4 regions of the Desulfovibrio sp. GTC20076 genome follow, and region 2 is predicted to be linked to each of the others. Evidence: predicted binding sites of a transcription regulator. Region 2 holds the regulator's gene; each other region holds the start of a gene.

What was found. The regulator sigma-54, encoded in region 2, starts transcription at its own class of promoters, with help from an activator protein. The targets are predictions, from matches to a motif close to CTGGCACGGNNNNTGCTT.
Region 1: the regulator sigma-54 is predicted to act here: its motif matches at 2,503-2,520, upstream of ACZ495_RS10355 (VgrG-related protein).
Region 3: the regulator sigma-54 is predicted to act here: its motif matches at 1,393-1,410, upstream of ACZ495_RS11670 (UxaA family hydrolase).
Region 4: the regulator sigma-54 is predicted to act here: its motif matches at 2,214-2,231, upstream of ACZ495_RS07825 (YbjQ family protein).

The regions. Positions count from the first base shown of each region.
Region 1 covers NZ_AP039366.1:2,302,786-2,306,510, forward strand. The annotation lists gene ACZ495_RS10350 (glycosyltransferase family 9 protein) at 1-1,270, opposite strand, end outside; gene ACZ495_RS10355 (VgrG-related protein) at 1,285-2,460, opposite strand; gene ACZ495_RS10360 (hypothetical protein) at 2,807-3,454, opposite strand.
Region 2 covers NZ_AP039366.1:1,462,523-1,466,247, forward strand. The annotation lists gene ACZ495_RS06405 (CTP synthase) at 1-1,383, shown strand, start outside; gene rpoN (RNA polymerase factor sigma-54) at 1,690-3,114, shown strand; gene hpf (ribosome hibernation-promoting factor, HPF/YfiA family) at 3,275-3,725, shown strand, end outside.
Region 3 covers NZ_AP039366.1:2,658,506-2,662,230, forward strand. The annotation lists gene ACZ495_RS11665 (UxaA family hydrolase) at 1-924, opposite strand, end outside; gene ACZ495_RS11670 (UxaA family hydrolase) at 929-1,213, opposite strand; gene ACZ495_RS11675 (sigma-54-dependent Fis family transcriptional regulator) at 1,552-3,186, shown strand; gene ACZ495_RS11680 (hypothetical protein) at 3,179-3,340, opposite strand; gene ACZ495_RS11685 (peptidylprolyl isomerase) at 3,418-3,725, shown strand, end outside.
Region 4 covers NZ_AP039366.1:1,775,337-1,779,061, reverse strand. The annotation lists gene lon (endopeptidase La) at 1-1,879, shown strand, start outside; gene ACZ495_RS07825 (YbjQ family protein) at 2,289-2,711, shown strand; gene truA (tRNA pseudouridine(38-40) synthase TruA) at 2,953-3,725, opposite strand, start outside.

The DNA.
Region 1 (3,725 bases), 840 kb from region 2:
CCGTTTCCGTCTGCCACACGCGGGCCTCACGGCCGATGCAGGACGCCCCTTTCTCAAGCGCCGCATTCCACCGCCCGGTTGCAAGCCAGCCGCAAACAAGATCGCCCACACCCTCGGGGCTGATACGCCCGAGGCAGGCATGCCCGTGCGGGCAGGCGCGCCCGTAGGGACAGGGGTGGCATGGCATGGCAGGTTCAAGGCAGCAGCAACCCGGCAAATACGGTCCGGTATCCCAGGGCTGGGCCGTGGCCAGAAATATGGCAAGACACGGCCCCCCCAGGCCCGCGGCCAGATGCATTGTTCCGGTGTCGTTGGTGACAAGAAGACGGCAATGGGCGAGCAGGCCCGCCAGCTGTGCGATATCGGTGCGCCCCACGGCAGAGATGCAGGGACCGCGGGCTGCCTGCACATACTCTTCGGCAAGGGCTTGTTCCGCCCTGCTGCCAAGCAAGACCGGACAAAGCCCTGCCTCGCGCCATAACCTGTCGCCCAGGGCGGCAAAGGAGGCGGCGGGCCACTGCCTTTTTGCTTCGCTGGCCCCCAGCTGCAAGGCCACAAAGCCTTTGCAGGCCGATGTAATGCCTGCCGCCGGCGCGCCCTCTTCGAGCAGGCCGCGGGCAAATGCCCGTTCCGCTTCGGGCGGCGGCTGCAAACCTGGCCTGCTGCCGGGCATCGTACTATTTGCCGCAAGCCGCGCTTTTTCCGTACCTGTCATGGCGTTTGCCCCCACCATACGGAACGTGTCCACAAGGTTGAAGGGCGTGTTCAGGCGCCGCAGCACTGTTCCCGCAAGAAAGGAGGCCCATACGCCGCCGCTGAAGCCAAAACCTTCGGCATCCATGCCGAACCCGGTGATATCGCCGGGGTGCGAGGCCACAAGGCGGGCCAGCAGACGTGCGGGCAGCGTGGCAGTAAGATTGATCACCCGGGCATCGGGCATGCTTCTGCGGATTTCGCGCACAAAAGACAGCAGCCGCAGAGCGGCCCGCCGCCAGTCGCCTTCCACATCCGCCATGATGCGCGCGCCGGGCAGAGGCCAGGTCACATCCACATGTTGCAGCAACGGCAGGGCCGAAGCGAAGTTTTCCAGACAGACAAGCCCCACGCGCAACCCGGCATGGTGCAGGTCGTGTATGAGCGCCTGGCCTTGCAGCAGATCGCCAAAACGGGTCAGATTGATGATGACAACATCACGCCCGCCTGCCGGATGTTCGCCGGCCGCAAGAGCGTGTGGCTGCTGGATATGGGCGTGGAAGGGTTCTGTCTTCATGAGCGCTCAGGCCGTCAGGCCAGATTGGCCTTGTGTCCGCCATCCAGAAGATTGAGGGCCAGGGTGCGTTCCTGACGGAAGCGGTTTTGCACAGCGGCCTGCACCTCGCTGGTGGACGAGCCGAACTGGCCGGACCGCACCTTGTATACATTGGTGATAAGCCTGCGCTCATAGGCCGGGTCGCCGGGGTCACCGCTCATGGCTTCTGCGCGGGCAAAAATGCGCGTGGCTCCTGTGGGGCCATGCTGCACGGATGTGCTCCAGATGACCTCACGCATGGCAGGCGACAGGCTGTCTGCCTCCAGAGAGGTCCGCTGGCTTATGCCCTCCACAGCAGGCTTGTAATGGCTTTCGCGCACATAGGCTTCCTGCAGCGCTTCAAAGCGTTCCGGCTGCTCATCGGCAATGGCGCGCCACATGTCGGGCATCGCTCCCTTGCGGCTGCCGGTATTGCCCGGCCCTGCCGAACGCAGCCTCTTGGAGATATCCGGCGCTTCTCCATCCAGAAATGCAAGAAAATCATTAAGGCTGCCCGCGCGTGACGATACCTGATACTTGCCGTATGAGGTTCCGCCGTTACGATCATAGCCTATGGCCGCTATGCCATCGCGGCCGGATTCAAACTGGGCGGAAAGCTTGCCCAGCTCCATCTCGGCTGCATCCGGCTGCTGCCGTTTTTGCCGGGCCTTGCCCTGCCCCGGGGCTGCAGGACGGCTATGAATGAAGTCTCCGCCGTTCAGACCGCCAAGCCGTTCCCCCACAGTGCTGGTGAGCGAGTGCAACTGACGCGCCGCCCCCATGCTGCGGGCCAGATCAAGGGTCGAGCCGTTGCCGGAAACACTTTGCATAAGGCCTTCAATAGCCTGCGTCTGGCGCAGATCAGCCTGAGCCTTGCCAAAGACCTGGGCTCGCATGAGGTCGCTGGGGCTGCGCCCCGCAAGCACGAGATTACGCGCGGGAGCCTGCATGCCCGCAAGTTCCGCAGGTCGCACCTGTGCCGGGGATTCCTGGCCGCTCATGGCCTGTACGGCTTGCGGAAGCGGGGCTGTCCCTTCAGCCTGACGCGCCTGCCCCTGCATGACTGCGGCAAAACTGGCTCCGCCCGCGACCGGCGCGGCGCGGCGCTGGCCGGCGGCCTGCCCCTGCTGGGCCTCGCTGGGGGGGCGTATGAGAAAATTGGAAAGCGCCATGTGTTCCTCCTGAGCGGCTGATCTGATACCACACAGAAGGGACAGCAAGTACAGTGCCAAGACGCCAAAGCCAAGGCATTGCAGCGAGTTGAATCCGCAGTAAGGCAGCCGGCCCGCGGCGCAGCCGAAAAAACGGCGCAATTCGGCAGGCATTGCGCCAGAATGCCGACACGCGCGGTTCAGAAAAGCCGGTTTCACGTGCGGGCAGCCCGACGGGATACATGAAGACAATGAGAGAGAAGGCAAGCCTTGCATGCCCCGGAAACGCAGGCAAAACCTCGGCACGCGTTGCGTACACGGCAAAAGGCCTACCTCGGAGAACGGTACGGGAAAGAAAGAGAAAAAACTAGAAATCGAGCTTGAACTGCATGCCCAAGCCCAGGGCGGAGTCCGGCTGCTTGTTGCTGGATGGCCGTTCGCGCTGCTCGTTTCTAAGGATAAGCTCCGGCCCCAGACCGATGCTCAGGTCATCCCCAACGGTGGTATCGGCGTAGGCCCGCACCACATGCCTGCTTTCCATGCTCAGGTTTTCGTCAGGGGTAATGCAGCCCGGTCCCGGCTCACGCCAGGATGAACTTTCGTCTTCCACGCTCAGGGCCAGGGCGGATTTATTTTTGTGTGCTCCGGAAGCCGCATTCAGGGCGCTGTCAATCCCCTTGGCCGTGTCTACGGCCTTTCCCCCGGCAGGGGCAACCGCGCGGCTGTGCAGATTGTCTGCGGGCGTGCCCTGGGCCTGCCAGGCATCAAGACTGCTGCCCTCGCGAAAAGTCCAGGCTCTGGCGTGGACGGCATCCTTTCTTTTTTTCACGGTAACGGTGCGGTTCTGGTCTGCACGCGCCTTTGACCTGTCCACACAGGGAACCCCCTGTTTTGCCTTGTCGGCCACCTGGGATTTTGCCCCCTGATTGGAAGCGGCAGCAGCGCGAGAGGCCGTCAAAGGGGCGGCCAACAAGACACCGCACAAAAAAATGATGGTGATTACCGGCTTGACCATACCTGCTCTTACGATAGTCCCCCAGGCTTGTAAAGCTGACCGCAAAACTGTGGAAATATTTTTACCCAAAAATACAAACCAGAATGCGGGGTACATTTTTTTATAAAAAATGGCCGAAACGGCACAGGGCGAAGCAGCCCACCGGGCTGTCGGCCTTGCAGAAAATATGGCGACCCGCCGAACAGCCCGGTTCAAAACAAAAAGTGAATACGCAAAAAACGAAGCCCCCCGGCCTTTTGGCCGGGGGGCATTACATTCATAGCGCAGTCTG
Region 2 (3,725 bases):
AACAATACCACGTCAGGGGCCATCTATAACCAGGTTATCGCCAAGGAACGTCACGGTGACTACCTGGGAGCCACGGTACAGGTCATCCCCCATATTACGGATGAAATCAAAAGCGTGGTTCTCTCCCTGGCCGAAGGCGAAGACGCCCCGGACGTCGCCATCATTGAAATAGGCGGCACCGTGGGCGATATTGAAGGCCTGCCCTTTCTTGAGGCCATACGCCAGCTGCGCTCCGAACTTGGGCGCGACAACTGCCTGAACATCCATCTTACCCTGGTTCCCTACCTGCGCAGCGCCGGCGAGCACAAGACCAAGCCCACCCAGCACAGCGTAAAGGAACTGCTCTCCATCGGCATTCAGCCCGATATCATCCTCTGCCGCTGTGAACAGAGCATTCCTGAAGAACTGCGCCGCAAGATCGCCCTGTTCTGCAATGTGGATCAGGATGCCGTGTTCTCTTCGGTAGACGTGAACAATATCTATGAAGTGCCGCTCAAGTTTTATGCGGAAGGCTTTGATCAGAAAGTGGCCATCATGCTGCGCCTGCCCGCACGCAATGCCCAGCTTGATGCGTGGGAAAAACTCGTCAGCGACAGCGACAATCCTCACGGCAAGGTCACGGTCGCCATCGTGGGCAAGTATGTAGACCTGAAAGAGGCCTACAAAAGCCTGCACGAAGCCCTCATCCACGGCGGCGTGGCCAACCGGGTTCAGGTGGACCTGCGCTACGTCAACTCTGAGAATGTGGACGACAGCAACGCTGCCGAACACTTCAAAGGCTGTGACGGCATTCTGGTGCCCGGCGGTTTCGGCTATCGCGGCGTGGAAGGCAAGATCGCGGCCATCCGCTACGCCCGTGAAAACAAGGTACCGTTCTTCGGCATCTGCCTCGGCATGCAGTGCGCAGTTATCGAATTTGCCCGCCACATGGCGGACATGGCCGATGCCAACTCCGAAGAATTTGACCACCGCTCCAAGCACAAGGTCATCTATCTCATGACTGAATGGTATGACTTCCGCACCAGAAACGTCGAAAAACGCGATGCCGGCAGCGACAAGGGCGGCACCATGCGCCTTGGCTCCTATCCCTGCAAGGTCATGCCCGAATCGCGCGCCTTTGAAGCGTACAAGACCGACATGGTTGAAGAACGCCATCGCCACCGCTACGAATTCAACAATGAATTCAAGGAAGCCCTGGCGGAAAAAGGCATGATATTCAGCGGCACTTCGCCCGATGGCTCCCTGATGGAGATCATCGAACTGCCGGAACATCCCTGGTTCCTGGGCTGCCAGTTCCACCCCGAGTTCAAGTCCCGCCCCATGAATGCCCATCCGCTGTTCCGGGAATTCATCGGCGCGGCTAAAAAGCACGCCAAGGTCTGATCCCCGGCGTGAGGGGCTTTCCTCTTTACACACCTTCGCGCGGGCCTCTGGCCCGCGCTTTTATTTGCAGGCTTGTCTGAACGCACAGCAACATGTTTGAAACATTATCTTTTCACTGTATATTTCACTCGGGCCGCCTGAAAACAAAAAAGCGGCTTCCCTTTTATGCAAAGTTTGATCCAACTAGCCGTGCTTTCTTACTTTTGATGGTGCAACCTCTGGCTATTGCGTAATTTTTGCCACTATGGCACACTACTTGTAACCACAAATATAAGGCTTCTGGATTTTTCAAGGCGGAAAACGCACATGGCACTGGAACTTCGACAGCAATTAAAACTGGCTCAGCAGTTGGTGATGACCCCGCAATTACAGCAGGCCATCAAACTGCTTCAGCTCTCGCGTCTGGAGCTTCTGGAAACCGTGCAGCAGGAACTGCTGGAAAACCCCTTTCTTGAGGAATCCCACGGAGACGACGCCGCACAGGAACACGTGGAAGACCGGCGGGAAAGCGGTGCTGAGGAAGCATACGACAAGGATCTTGCCAAGGATGCAGACTGGGAGGACTACCTTGGTGAATTCGCCAGTACTCCTCGCCTTGTGCAGCCGCGCGAGTATGAAGCCGCGGAAGACATCTCCCCCCTCGAAGCCCGCTATTCCGCCAAACCCACCCTTGAAGGGCATCTGCTCTGGCAACTCCGCCTCTCTTCCCTTACCGAAGCCCAGAAAGATATAGGCGAAATCATTATCGGCAATCTTTCATCTGCGGGCTACCTGCAGGCCAGTATTGAAGAGGTTGCCCAGATGGCCCGGGCGGAACCCGCCGAGGCGCTGGCCGTGCTCGAACGTGTACAGATGTTTGATCCCATAGGCGTAGCTGCCCGCGATGCCCGCGAATGCCTGCTTGTGCAGATACGAAGCCTCAAGTATGATCGCGACCCCATTTTGCTCGAGCTTGTCAACGCGCACCTTGAAGACCTTGAAGCCAAACGCTACAAGCCCCTGCTGCGCAAGTTCAAGCTGGACATGGATGAACTGAAGGAATATCTCGACATCATCCAGAGCCTTGACCCCCTGCCCGGAGCGAGCTTCGGCGGCGGTGAACCGGCCTACGTAAGTCCGGACGTGTTCGTGTATAAAATGGGCGATGAATTTATCATCCTGCTGAACGAAGACGGCCTGCCGCAGCTCCAGCTTTCCAACCTGACACAGATGAACATGGGCACCGCTTCGGACAAGGAAAAAGAATACTGTACGGAAAAAATGCGCTCGGCCACATGGCTGATCAAGAGCCTGTACCAGCGTCAGCGCACACTGTACAAGGTGATGGAAAGCATCGTGCGGCATCAGCAGCCTTTTTTTGAAGAAGGCGTCACACGGCTGGCCCCCCTTATTCTCAAGGATATTGCCGATGACATCAGCATGCATGAATCTACCGTGAGCCGCATTACCACCAATAAATACGTGGCCACGCCGCACGGTATTTTTGAACTCAAATTTTTCTTCAACAGCGGGCTTGAGCTGGACGACGGCAGCCAGGTCGGCTCCGAAAGCGTCAAGGCGCTCATTAAAAAATTCATTGCCGAAGAAGACGCCAAATCGCCGCTCAGTGACGAGCGCATAGGCGAAATGCTCAAGGAACGCCTCAAGGTCAATATTGCCCGGCGAACTGTGGCTAAATACCGTACCGCCCTTGACATCCCCTCATCCTCCAGGCGCAAGGAGCATTTCTGATCTTTCCGCCGCGTCCCGGAACCCCGGTCCCGGCCGCCCCAACGGCGAATGACGCGCAAGATTGCGAAAAAGGGCCGTAAACCGCCACTGCTTCGCTGCCCGCCCAAGGGCGGGACCTCGCGGTTGCCATGCCGGAAACCGCCATCAAAAGGAGGATTATATGAATATCTCTTTTGCCTTCAAAAACTTTGAAGCCTCCGACCATCTTAAAAAATATGCCCGCCGCCGCATGGAAAAGCTGGGGCGTTTTTTCGGCAAGTCCGCCGGTCTTGAAGTTACCGTCGTGCTGACCGTAGATAAATTCCGCCACCGCTGCGAAGTAACCGTTGTGGGGGAAGGACTGCACATCAACGCCACGGAACAGACCACGGACATGTACGCCGCCATCGACCTTGTGACAGACAAGGTCGAAGCGCAGATCAAGCGTCAGGTTTCACGGGTCAAAACCCAACGCCGCAAGGCGCGCAGCGCCGATGTCGATGTGTTCACCTACAACATCGAGGCAGAAGCCGAGGCCCCGCAACCGGTGGAAGGCACTGACCGCCTGGCGGCCAAGCCCCTGCACCTTGACGAGGCGCTCATGCAGCTTGATTCTATCGGCAGCGAATTCC
Region 3 (3,725 bases), 1.2 Mb from region 2:
GATGTTGCCCTGGCCGGTGGGGAAGAAGTGGGCCACAAAGCCCGAAGCGGCACACAGGGTAACCATTTCGGCAGCAGCGGAAGAGGAATCCATAAACCACAGGCCGGGACCGGTGGGAGACTCGGCCTTGTCGAGGCAGCCGACCACAGGCGCCTTGCGGCCGATCTTCTGGACGTTGCCCAGGGCTTTTTCCTCAATGGTCGTCAGGCCGCCCTCAATGTTGCCCTTGGTGGGCTGCGAGTCGCAGAGGTCATTGGTTTTGTGGTCGTCCACCACCTTGGCGTAGCGGTCGAAAAATGCCTTGAACTTGGCGCGCACTTCTTCGTTGGCGCAGCGTTCCATCACCAGATGCTCGCCGCCGGTAATTTCAGTGGTTTCGCCAAACAGGGTGGTGGCCCCGGCTTCCCACAGCTTGTCGAAGGCGTTGCCCACGGTGGGGTTGGAGGCGATGCCGGAGGTAGTGTCGGACTCGCCGCACTTGCAGGAAACCCACAGCTCATCCACCGTACATTGGGTGCGCTGCAGTTCGCTGGCGTAGTGCACAAATTCCTTGGCCTTGAGGGAAGCGGCGCGGATGGTTTCCAGATCGCCGTGCTGCTCGATGCCAAAGCCCACCACGGGTTTGCCGGTTTTGGCAATGCCGTCCACCACGCGCTGGGTCCACACCGGCTCGATGCCGATAACCACTACGGCGGCCACGTTGGGGTTGCAGCCCGTGCCGATAAGGGTGCGGAAGTGCAGGTCGAGGTCTTCACCGAACTGCAGGCGGCCGTAAGCATGGGGCAGGGCCATGGTTCCCTTGATGTTGTTTGCCACAGCCTCGCAGGCGGCGTTGGAAAGGTCATCCAGGGGCAGAATGATCACATGGTTGCGAATACCCACACGTCCGTTTTCGCGGCGGTAGCCCATAAATGTCTTGTTCATCGGTTTACCACCTTTTGGTTTTGACGTTGTGTACATGCAGGTGTTCGCCGCGCTTGATGGGCTTGACCACCTTGCCGATATCCGTGCTGTACTTGATAATGGTATCGCCCACGGCAAGATCCTTGAGCGCGATCTTGTGACCGATCGGAATGTCGCTCAGGGTTTCAAACTCCAGTGTGGTGTCGCCGTCCATGACCCAGCCGTTGAGCTGGTCGCCTTTTTTGACGCCTTCAACCACGACCACGCCAACGCTGTCGCCGGGCTCATGCACCACAAAGTGGGTTGTCATACTGTTCTCCTTGGATAGTATGTTGGTAGTAGAACGCGATGTAATACACAAGCAGTCTCTCTTATATGCGTTATCTGTTTACACGCATATATTTTGCGTTCTAATGCAGTAGTAAATATTGCATCAGGTATAAGACAAGACATGCTTTGCTTGTATCTCCACCGGCTTGCTAGAGTATAGAGCAATGTGCGTGCCAAATATGCGTGACATGTATTAGCCTTCGCTATTTAAGGATATTTTTTCACAATATTGTTTGATTGATCAGTCTGTTTTGATTAAATATGGGCATAATGCTTGTTTTTGGGCAGGAGAATGCCTAATGTTGGGCAGGAGGATTTATGCCATATGAACTTTCGGCCAGCGGGCTAAACAATCCTTCGCAGACGGTAGGTCAGGTAGTACACCATCTGGCGCGGCTTGTGGTGGGCAAGATGGACCGCAATGCCTTTTTCCGTATGCTTTCAAAACAGCTTCGTGTTTTATTTCACTATGACCGTTTCTGCATTAACCTGTATGATGCGGAAAGGGAGTTTCTCAACCTGTTCACCGCAGCCGACGGCACGGTGGTAGAGTCTCTCTCCAATACGCGCATTGCCCAGAACACGGTGGCCGGACTGGCCATTGCCTCACGTAAGCCCGTTGTCATCAACGATCTGGCAAAACACGATTTCGGCGATTCGCCCATGCCTCTTTCCACCGTGGGCCTTAATTCCACCATCGCCCTGCCCCTCATCATCAACGGCGAGGTCATCGGCACACTGCACGTGTCTTTCATGCAGCCGCCCGAAAATATCGTACAGATACTCAATGTGCTGCTGGAACTAAGCCCCGTGCTTTCCACATTTCTTTTTGCCGTGCTTTCCGAAGAGCGGCTTGAAAAAATGCGCGCGGCCCAGGCTGGTTCCCCGCGCAGCCCGGAGGCAGATGTCACCGGCAGCATCTTGCTGGCCTCAAGCCTGCTGGAAACGCCGGACATGAAAAAGCTCATGGCGCTGGCCCGCAAGGTGGCAAAGCTGCATATCCCCGTCATGATCCTGGGCGAAACGGGGACGGGCAAGAGCATGTTGGCCCGCTGGCTGCACTTGCACAGCCCCAGGCGCAAGAACAGTTTTGTAAAGGTCAACTGCCCTTCCCTGCCTCCCACGCTTTTTGAGAGTGAAATGTTCGGTTATGCCAAGGGGGCGTTCACCGGGGCTACCAGCAAGCGGGTGGGACGGGTGGAACTGGCCCAGGGGGGCACGCTTTTTCTGGACGAGATAGGGGAACTCGCGCCGGAGATGCAGAGCAAGCTTTTGCAGGTGCTGGAGGAAAATTCTTTTGAGCGTGTGGGCGAGGCCGCGCCCATCGGCGTGGATATGCGCGTCATGTCTGCCACCAATATTGACATGGCCGAGGCAATGGATCAGGGCCGTCTGCGGCGCGACCTGTACTACCGCCTTGGTTCGGTGGTATTGCGCATGCCGCCCCTGAGGGAACGCAGAAACGACATCCCGCTGTTTGTGGAGCATTTTGTCAGGCAGTTTTCCAGAGAGTACGAAATTCACCCGCCCCGGCTTTCACGTCCGGTTATGGATGTCCTGCAGGAACACGTCTGGCCGGGGAATATACGCGAACTGCGCAATGTGGTGAGCCGCCTTCTGCTCCAGACCCTGGACGGGCAGATAACCGGCAGTTTTGTGGATGAAGCCCTGCACCTGTGGAAAGGCCCGGCCGGAACAGCGCCGCCCGCTCCCGCAGCGCCGGCGTCCGGCATTGTTGCGGGTAATGCCGCAAACAGTCCCCCTGTGCCTGCCCCCGCCCGGCAGGAAGCCCCGCCCGGCCTTCTTTCGCTTGAGGACAATGAGAGAGCGCATATAGAAAAAGCCCTGCGTCTTTGCGGCGGCAAGCTGTCCGGTCCTGGCGGCGCGGCGGATATGCTCGGTATTCCGCGCTCGACGTTGCAGCACCGCATCCGCAAGCTTGGCATCAGATAGCCGCGCGGGCGGCCCGCGCGCAGGCCTTCTGGCCGGAATCGCCGGAGTGTGCCGCCCCGGACAGAAGGCAGGCCTCCATCTGGCCTGCTCCTGTCGGACGCATGGCCGAAGATGCCGCCAGAGGGCTGCACAGCAGCACGTCAAAATCAGCCATGACCTTTCTTGAGTTTCCGCTGGATTGCGCATATGATGCCGCTCTACGTCAAGAGCAATTACGCAGTCGGAGTTCGCATGCTTGAGTATATTCGCGACAAATCGCAGTCCCTGGGTGTCAAACTGGCCTTTGGTCTTATCATCCTTGTCTTTGTTTTCTGGGGCGTTGGCAACTTCAACGACCGCAGTTCGGGTACGCTTGTGGCCGTGGTCAACGGCGACCCCATCTCCATGCGGGAGTTTGAGCTGGCCTACCGCAACGCAGAGGAAAACCTGCTGCGTAGCAATCCCGGCCTGACCCGCGAGCAACTGAAGCAGCAACAGCTGGGTCGCCAGATTCTGCGTGACCTTATTACCCAGGTGCTGCTGTCGCAGGAAGCGGCCCG
Region 4 (3,725 bases), 310 kb from region 2:
GGAGATGGACAACGTGACCGAGCGGCTGGAGCTGGCCTATGAGCTGCTTCACGGTGAGGTGGCGCTGGCCACGGTGGAAAAGCGCATTAAAAATCGTGTCAAGGTACAGATGGAGCGCAATCAGCGCGAGTATTACCTTAACGAGCAGATCAAGGCCATCAACAAGGAAATGGGGCGCGACGACGACCCCCAGGCCGAGGTGGACGAGATAGAGCAAAAGCTCAAGGCGCGCGACATGCCCGAAGAAGCGCGCCAGAAAGCCCTTGGCGAAGCCAAAAAACTGCGCAGCATGCCGCCTTCGGCTGCCGAATATACGGTTGTGCGCAACTATGTGGACTGGATTCTCGATCTGCCGTGGAATGACCTCAAGCAGGTTGATATCAATATCGAAAAGGCCCGCAATATTCTGGACGGCGACCACTATGGTCTTGAAAAGCCCAAAGAGCGCATCCTTGAATACCTGGCAGTGCAAAAGCTTTCCCAGGGGCTGAAGGGGCCGATTCTCTGTTTTGTGGGGCCTCCGGGCGTGGGCAAAACGTCTCTGGCGCGGTCTGTGGCCAAGGCCACAGGGCGGGATTTCGTGCGTCTGTCACTCGGCGGCGTACGCGATGAGGCCGAAATTCGCGGCCACCGCCGTACCTATGTGGGCGCGCTGCCGGGCAAGATCATCCAGTCTCTCAAGCGGGTGAAATACAACAATCCGCTCTTCTGCCTGGATGAAGTGGACAAGATGACATCCGACTACCGGGGCGACCCGGCATCGGCCCTGCTGGAAGTGTTGGATCCGGAACAGAACCATACCTTTATGGACCATTATCTGGACCTGGAATATGACCTGTCCAAGATATTCTTTATCACCACGGCCAACTCGCTGCACACCATTCCCGTGCCTTTGCTGGACCGCATGGAGATAATAGAGCTGAACAGCTACCTTGAAACAGAAAAGCGCCATATCGCGCGACACTTTCTGCTGCCCCGCCAGATAGAAGAGCACGGACTCAAGGAGAGCAACATCCGGGTTTCGGATAATGCCGTTCTTGAGATCATCCGTTCCTATACCCGCGAGGCGGGCGTGCGTAACCTTGAGCGCGAAATTGCGGCCCTGTGCCGTAAAACAGCCATCAAGCTGGTGGAAGAGGAAAATCTGGACAAATGCGTGAACATCTCGTGCCAGAGTCTGCCCTCCATGCTTGGCGTCAAAAAATACCGGCATGACGAGCGCGAGGCTGAGCCGCAGGTGGGCGTGTGCGCCGGGCTTGCCTACAATCAGCGCGGCGGCGAAATTCTGCTGGTGGAAACAACGCTCATGGCCGGTTCTGGTCAGGTGGTGACCACTGGCAAACTTGGTGAGGTCATGACTGAATCGGCCAAGGCCGCGCTTTCCTATGTGCGCTCGCGGGCCGAGGTGCTGGGGCTTGACCCGCGCTTCCACCGCAAGGTGGATATTCATGTGCATGTACCCTCCGGAGCCACGCCCAAGGACGGTCCCTCGGCAGGCATTACCCTTGCCACGTCAATTACCTCGGCCTTGCTGGGCATTCCGGTTCGCAACGATGTGGCCATGACGGGCGAGATATCCTTGCGGGGCCGTGTGCTGCCCATTGGCGGCCTGCGCGAGAAACTGCTGGCCGCGCGGCGCAGCGGCATCAAAAAAGTGCTTATGCCCCGCGACAATGAAAAAGACCTCAAGGAAGTGCCGGACGAGGTGCTGAAAGACCTTGAAATTGTTTTTGTGGATCATGTGGATGAAGTGTTGCCCCATGCCCTGGATGCCGGTGTGGAGGAAATATTCTCCGGCCGGGCCACGGCGCAGCCCATCTGCCGTATCCTGCGGCCCGAAAAGCATGGCGAAGAAGACAAAAAACAGCCCGCCCAATAAAATCACTTTGGCAACGGCAGAGCATACCTGAAAAGCCCGCGTAAGCGGGCTTTTCAGGTTATGGTTTTAGAGCAATTTCTGACGGCTGCGTGAGCGAACGTTCGCTACAGAGGCGTATAGCGCAGGTTATCTGTGCGGTTAAACGCCGAAGTAAGTGTGTTTTAAACTTTGCGGAGACATATTCTCAAAGGTAATCTGCCCTGGCCCGGCGAGCGCAACAAAAAGCATCCGCTATGCGGGCGCTGCTGACTGGCGGCACCAGCATGCCCCGTCAATTTGATGACGAGAGAAAAAATTTCCGCACAATTATGTTGATTTATATGGATAATTTTTTTTGGCAAGACCTTTGCATATGGTTTGTATCCGGCAGCGTGCCGCGCTGCCATTCCACTGCTTCTGGAGGTCAGGCATGTTCTTCTTACTGGGCGGTCATGAAAAAAAGGCGCGTAAGGCTGAAAAACAGGTGCGCATGTCGGACGCCAACGCGCGGGTGCGCGAGGTTTTTATGGCCGGGCGTTTTCCCGTGGTGACCACGCATCAGGTGGAAGGCCGCCGTATTGCCAAGGTACTGGGCCTTGTGTGCTGCCGGGGCTTTGACTCTGACGAAGCCTTTTTCGGCATGGCAGCGCGTGCCATGAACAAGGGGGCGCAGGCCATCGTTGGGTATAGCGAAAACGTGGCCTTTCACCCTGACGGCAGCAAGTATTTTTCCTGCTTCGGCACGGCAGTCATGTTTGAGTATGACCCTATGGACCCCGAAGCCCTGCCCATCATGCTGCAACAAAAATTCAGGGCGCAGGAACAGTCTTCTGACCTGAATGAAATGATATAGGGGAGCGTTTTTTCGCTTTGAAGTGTTGCGTGGCGAGGGACCTTTTTGCAAAAAAGTTCCTCGCCCTCTTCCCCCCTAAAAATTTTATTCCTGGTCGTACGGGCCAGAAACAGTGTCTTGCAGGCATGGTACTGTTTCAAGCGTGAAATATATAAAAGTCCCCATCTTGCGGTGGGGACTTTTGCGTTAGTGAGCGAAAGAATGGTTTGTTGCCAATGTGTGCTGCGGGCAGCATATAAAGCTATGGCTCTGGATATTTCACACTCACCAGCGCCAGCCCCTCGGGTGGGGCCGTTACCGAAGGCACTGCCTGGCGGTCGCGGGCTGCAAGCAGCTCAGGTATCTGCGCGGGCTGTATTTTGCCTTGACCGCACGCGGCAAGCAGACCGGCCACATTGCGTACCATCTGTTTCAGAAAGCCATCGGCCGTAATGGTAAGGCGCAGCATGGGGGCGTGGGGGGGGTAGTATTCGCAGGGGGCCAGTGCATCCAGGCGGGCGTCTATAATGGTACGTTCGGTACTCTCCACATCCGTACCGGCATTACGCAGGCCAGCGAAGTCGTGCCTGCCCAGAAGAAAGGGCAGGGCATCGCGCATGGCGTCCAGGTCCAGCATGCCGCAGTTCCATACATACGGGCGCACGTGCGGCGGCAGAAAGCGGCGGTCCTGCCAGAACTGGTAGGCATAGGTTTTGCGCAGGGCGTCTTTGCGGGCATGAAAGTCCGGGGCAGCGGGGGAGGCGTCCAGTACGCGGATATCGCGCGGCAGCACGGCATTGAGGCTGTGCCGCCAGTCAAGCCCGGCCCGGGTATCGGGGATGTCGCAATGGGCCACCTGACCGTGGGCATGCACACCGGAATCAGTGCGGCCCGAACCGTGAACGCGCACGGCTTTACCGGCAATGGTACGCAGTGCGGCTTCAAGAGCGCCCTGCACCGTAGGCGGCGGTTTGGGTTTTTCCTGAATCTGCCAGCCGCTGTAGCCAGTGCCCACGTAGGAAATAAGAAGTTTCA